DNA from 2 places in the Caloramator sp. CAR-1 genome. Region 1 is predicted to be linked to the other one. Evidence: predicted binding sites of a transcription regulator. Region 1 holds the regulator's gene; the other holds the start of a gene.
What was found. Region 1 encodes NrdR, which represses ribonucleotide reductase genes. Its sites were predicted from a motif close to CACNANATNTNGTG; they were not measured.
Positions count from the first base shown of each region.

Region 1 (3,218 bases):
CTATTTCTTCTTAATACTACCTTTACACGGGCCAATAATTCCCTCACCGAAAATGGTTTTGTTATATAATCATCAGCACCAAGCTCTAAACCTAAAATTTTATCAAACTCTTCGCTTTTTGCTGTAAGCATAATAATGGGTATATTGGATATACTTTCATTCTTCTTTAATTCCTTACAAACATCAAATCCATCCATCTCAGGAAGCATTATATCAAGCAAAATCAAGTCTGGCTTTTTCTCAATAGCTAACTTAAGTCCTTCCTTCCCATTTAATGCATAAAAAACCTTGTAACCATTTGTTTCCAAGTTATACTTTAATAATTCAATTATATGCAGTTCATCATCAATTAAAAGTATTTTTTCTCCCGCCATAATATCACTCCTTTATTTGTATAATATTTAGCTGTCTACCAGTCATAGTTCCATCCCTTCTATAGGAATAGAAATCATTTCTGCACATAGTGCAAATTAAACTTTCATAAATATTTTCTTCTAAAATTCCTGATTCAATAAGTTGTTTTTTATTTTCCTCACTCAAGCTTATATAAAATTTTTCGCCTTTATTTATTAAATTGAAAAATACGCCTAAATCTTCCTTAACTTCATAGCAGCATAGTCCTATTGATGGTCCTATAGCAGCAATTATATCATTAGGGATACTACCAAAATACTCTGTCATCCCTTTAACAACCTTTGTTACGATTTTAAGGGCAGTCCCCTTCCATCCAGCATGCACAGCAGCTACAATCTTCTTTTTTTTATCCACTAAAAAAATTGGGACACAATCTGCTGTAAATATCACAATTGGAAGGTTTAATTCCTTTGTAATTATTGCATCTGCTTCTGTCCCAAGTATATTTTCTCTATTTTCATGAGTCACAATAATTACTTTATCTCCATGAACCTGTTTAGTAAAGACTAAATTATCTGCATTAAAATTTAACTTAAATATTTTTTCAATAACAGCATCAGGTATTCTTAAATCATTACGCATTAAACTATACTCGTTAAAATCAATACCAAAATATTTATTTGTAAAAATATGATTTATAAATCCTAATTCTATAAAGGCTTTGACTTCAACTCCTTTATCTGAATAAATAAACATAATAACACCACCATCAATTTCTTTATAAATATTTTATCATAAAAAATAAAAGGATTCAGCATAAAGCTAATCCTTATTTTCACTTAATAGTTTTTGTAATTCTTCTAAAAAAGTATTAATATCTTTAAATTGCCTATATACCGAAGCAAATCTTACATAAGCTACATCATCCAACTCTTTTAATTTTTTCATAACAAGCTCACCGATCAAACTGCTTTCTACTTCTTGTCTCATTGTATTATAAACTTGTTTTTCGATTTCATTTGCAAGTTCCTCAATCTTTGAAATCGATATAGGTCTTTTTTCGCACGATTTTAAAACACCAATTAATATTTTTCTTTTATCAAAGGGTTCCCTTCTACCATCCTTTTTTACAACATAAACAGGTATATCCTCCACCTTTTCATAGGTAGTAAATCTTCTATTGCAATTTAAGCATTCCCTTCTTCTTCTAATTGATGTATTATCTTCAGTTGGTCGTGAATCTAAAACCTTAGTCTCAACATGATTACAAAATGGACATTTCATTTCCTTCATCTCCATCGTATAACTTTTTATTGATAAATTATAGCATCATTTTTGTTTATTGTCTATTATTCTTCACTGTTATCCTGTAAGAGATCTATTAAAATCACATCTACCCCTATAGTCTTTACCTTGTTCCAACTTATCAAGATTTCATCCCTTTTTTTAAAAAAGGACAAAAAAGCATTTTCTGGGGGAATAACAATATACTCAATTCTTTCTAAATTATCGTCAAAAATAAGATCACTTATAAAGCCTAATCTCTTACCCTTATTGATATCTATAACCTCCATCTGTCTTAATTCCGATAAAGTAACATGGACATTTTCTAAATTATCCCTCATAACTTCACCTCCTAAAAAATTATATGATATAAATAAAAAAAATATGGGTGTAATTTATAAACACCCATACTTTAAACAAATTTTCTCAAATGGTTCAAAGCTGACTTTTCTAATCTTGAAACCTGTGCTTGGGAAATTCCAATCTCTTCAGCTACTTCCATTTGTGTCTTTCCTTCAAAAAATCTCATCATTAAAATCGTCTTTTCTCTTTTATTTAATTTTTTAAGGGCTTGCCTAATTGCAATATTTTCTATCCAAGAATCATCATCATTTTTTGTGTCACTAATTTGATCCATTACATATATTGCATCTCCTGCATCATGATATATAGGTTCAAATAAAGAAACAGGATCCTGAATAGCATCTAGCGCAAAAACAACTTCTTCACGGGGAACATTTAGCTCTTTTGCTATTTCAGAAATTGTTGGTTCTTTATTGTTTTCCGAAACCAATTTATCCCTAACCTGTAAAGCTCTATAGGCAATATCCCTTAATGATCTGCTAACTCTAATAGAGTTGTTATCTCTTAAATATCTTCTTATCTCACCAACAACCATAGGAACAGCATAAGTTGAAAATTTTACATTCTGATCTATATCGAAATTATCAATTGCCTTAATAAGCCCAATGCATCCAACTTGGAACAAATCATCTACATTTTCTCCTCTATTATTAAATCTTTGAATAACACTTAGAACTAGCCTTAAATTTCCCTTTATAAACTTTTCCCTAGCTTCTTTATCTCCTTGTTTCATTCTCGTCAACAATTCTTTCATTTCTTCATTTGTAAGAACAGGCAGCTTTGAAGTGTTTACTCCACATATTTCAACTTTGGTGTTTGCCATAGCGATGCTTCAACTCCTTCGGTTAATTTTGTATTATAATTATTCCCGAAGGATATTTTTTTTATTCTTTTCATAAATTTACAATAAATTTATAATTTAAACCATTTTAGTTATTTCCTTTTTTAATCTTTTAATTATTCTTTTTTCAAGCCTTGAAATATAGGATTGTGAAATTCCTAATATATCTGCGACCTCCTTTTGTGTTTTTTCTCCTTCACCTTTTAAGCCAAATCTTAGTTCCATTATTTGTCTTTCACGCTTACTTAGTCTATTTATTGCATTCATCAATAGTTGTTTTTCTACTTCGTCCTCTATATAATGATAGATTAAATCATTATCAGTTCCTAATATATCTGAAAGCAATAATTCATTACCATCCCAATCTACGTTTAAT
Region 1 is NZ_JAUONW010000016.1:28,728-31,945, forward strand. It holds gene Q3V94_RS04775 (winged helix-turn-helix domain-containing protein) at 1-374, opposite strand, end outside; gene pgeF (peptidoglycan editing factor PgeF) at 379-1,110, opposite strand; gene nrdR (transcriptional regulator NrdR) at 1,177-1,638, opposite strand; gene Q3V94_RS04790 (YlmC/YmxH family sporulation protein) at 1,704-1,979, opposite strand; gene sigG (RNA polymerase sporulation sigma factor SigG) at 2,051-2,824, opposite strand; gene sigE (RNA polymerase sporulation sigma factor SigE) at 2,921-3,218, opposite strand, start outside.

Region 2 (3,218 bases), on a different contig from region 1:
ACCCAGTTGAAGGGAATTTTCAGTTTGATGTTAAAACATATTTTAAAGAATATGGTTTTTTAAGAAATGACAAAGTATTACTCGGTATAGAATTAGGTCTTAGAACCGATTGCACAGATGAAAACAAATTCATAGCCCTTGAAAATCCCTTTGATTATGTTATAGGGTCTATCCATGTTGTCAATGGAATCGATATATATCAGGATTATTTTTATGCAGAAAAGGATAAAAATCAAGCATATGAGGAATATTTTAAGTTTATGTATGAATGCGTTAAAGAAAGCGATTTTTTTGACAGTTTAGGACATATCGACTATATTGCAAGATATGCACCCTTTGAGGATACGGAAATATACTATGATATATATTCAGATTATATAGATGAGGTTTTAAAAATTTTAAGCAATAGGGAAAAGGCTATAGAAGTAAACACAAGAAGAATTAATGATAAAAAGGCAGCTGAAAATATCCTTACAATCCTAAAAAGATTTAATGAATTAGGTGGAAAATATGTTACAATAGGTTCGGATGCACATAATACATCGGACATTGGAAACAACTTTAATATAGCGTTAGATTTAGTAGAAAAGAGCAACTTAAAAGTAGTTTACTTTAAGGAAAGGCAGATGGAATACATCTAAAATTTTTTTAAGCCCCGAAATTTTTGGGGCTTTATAGTTATTTTGTCTTTCCCTTTGATACATATGGATTGCCCTTTATAAAAAATCTCCATTCATAATCCTTAGCCTCTTCTGCATAATCTATGCCTATTCTTTTATCTGCAACAATTTCAAAGTCTTCTGGGTTATCCAAAACATAAATTTCATCGCTAAGCAGGCTATGTCCGTTTAATGATTTATCTATATTAAAGGCTCTACATAGTTTCCCAGGCCCGTTTGTTAAATTCTTTCTTTGAGATTTTGTCAGCTCACTGTAAGTTTTACCGAATCTATTTAAAGCCATTGTATCAAGTCCTTCTATAGGTTCTAATGCTCTTATTAATACAGCACAGGGCATGCCTTCCCTTTCGGTAACAAAGTTAAGACAGTAATACATTCCATAGATAAAATAAACATAGGCTATACCAGCAGGACCATACATCACTTCGTTTCTTTGTGTTCGTTTAAAATTATAAGAATGACATGCTTTGTCTATAGGACCAAGGTATGCCTCAACTTCAACGATTTTTCCAATTAATTTATTTCCATTAATGTTCCTTACAAGGAGCTTCCCTAAAAGATCATTTGCAACGGTTATTGTATCTCTACTATAAAATTCAACCGGTAGCTTCATCTTCTACGTCCTTTCTTGTGTTTTCTATCAGATATTTTAATTTGTTATATTTATTTTTTCAATATACTATCTGTGATTCTAATAAATAAATTACGAAAAAATATTTTCTTTAGAAATTCTTTATAAAAATTAAAATAATAAATTATTTGGGTAATTTTTAAGCTTAAAGGATGATTTTGAAATTTGCATTGGAAGAATAAAATGGTAAAATACAATATGTAGTATATTTTATGCAATAATACATACAATATATTGAGGTGATAATATGGAACTTACCCAGAATGCCATTAAGGTTTTAGAAAAAAGGTATCTCGCAAAGGATGAAAATGGCAGTGTAATTGAAACGGTTGATGAAATGTTTAGAAGGGTTGCGAGAACTATAGCAAAAGCAGATAAGCTTTACGATGAAAATGCAAGTGTAGAAGAAACTGAGGAAAAGTTTTATAACCTCATGACAAGCTTAAGATTTATTCCTAACTCTCCTACATTAATGAATGCAGGTCGTCCTTTAGGACAGCTCTCGGCGTGTTTTGTTTTGCCTGTTGAGGATTCTATGGAGGGAATATTTGATTCAATAAAAAACGCAGCACTTATACATAAGTCAGGTGGAGGAACGGGCTTTAGTTTTTCAAGGCTAAGGCCTAAGGGCTCAACTGTAAAAACAACAGGTGGTGTAGCATCAGGACCCGTAAGCTTTATGAAGGTATTCAATGCAGCAACAGAGGCAGTAAAACAAGGGGGAACCCGCAGGGGAGCTAACATGGCTATATTAAGGGTTGACCATCCTGATATTATGGAGTTTATAAAATGCAAAGAGGATAATAAGGAAATAAACAATTTTAATATAAGCGTTGCCCTTACAGAAAAATTTATGGAGGCAGCAATTAAAGGAGAAGACTACGAGCTTATAGATCCTAATACTAAGACAGTAAAGGGAAAATTAAATGCAAAGGAAGTGTTTGACCTTATCGTCAAAATGGCCTGGACAAATGGAGAACCCGGAATAATATTTTTGGATAGGATGAATGAAAAGAACCCAACGCCCAACCTTGGTGAGATTGAAAGCACTAATCCATGTGGGGAGCAGCCTCTCCTTCCTTATGAGAGCTGCAATTTAGGCTCTATAAATCTTGCTAAAATGGTCAAAAAGGTAGGAGAAAAATATGAAATCGATTATGAGCTTTTAGAAAAGACCATTTTTGATGCAGTGCACTTTCTTGACAATGTGATAGATGTTAATGTTTATCCCCTTCCTGAAATTGAGAGAATGACTAAGAAAACAAGAAAAATAGGTCTTGGAGTTATGGGTTTTGCAGATATGTTAATCCTTCTTGGAATCCCCTATAATTCAGAGGAGGCAGTTAACCTTGCAGATAACCTTATGAAGTTTATTAATGAAAAGTCAAAGGAAGCGAGTGAGTATCTTGCAAGGAAAAGGGGTCCCTTCCCAGAGTTTTATAATAGTATATATAAAGAAGGACCGCCTTTAAGAAATGCAACTACAACAACAATTGCTCCAACAGGAACTATAAGCATAATCGCCGGAGTTTCGTCAGGAATAGAGCCGTTATTTGCTGTAGCCTTTTGGAGAAATGTTCTTGATAATGAAAAATTAGTTGAAGTTCATTATTTATTTGAAAAAGTGATGAGGGAAAGAGGCCTTTATTCAAAGGAGCTTATGGACAAAATCGCAGAACATGGAACCATTCAAGAGATTGAAGAGATTCCGCTAGATATTAAGAGAATTTTTGTAACAGCCCATGACATAAGCCCTGTTTATCATATTAGAATGCAGGCGGCCTTTCAAAAATGGACTGATAATGCAGTATCAAAGACGGTAAACTTTAAAAAGGATGCCACGATAGAGGATGTCAAAACTGTTTATCTTCTTGCATATAAATTAGGATGTAAGGGTGTTACAATAT
Region 2 is NZ_JAUONW010000018.1:6,386-9,603, forward strand. It holds gene Q3V94_RS06020 (histidinol phosphate phosphatase) at 1-641, shown strand, start outside; gene Q3V94_RS06025 (DNA-3-methyladenine glycosylase) at 679-1,293, opposite strand; gene Q3V94_RS06030 (vitamin B12-dependent ribonucleotide reductase) at 1,559-3,218, shown strand, end outside.
Region 2: a site for NrdR is predicted at 1,504-1,517, ahead of Q3V94_RS06030 (vitamin B12-dependent ribonucleotide reductase). Genes of this name have one in related genera too.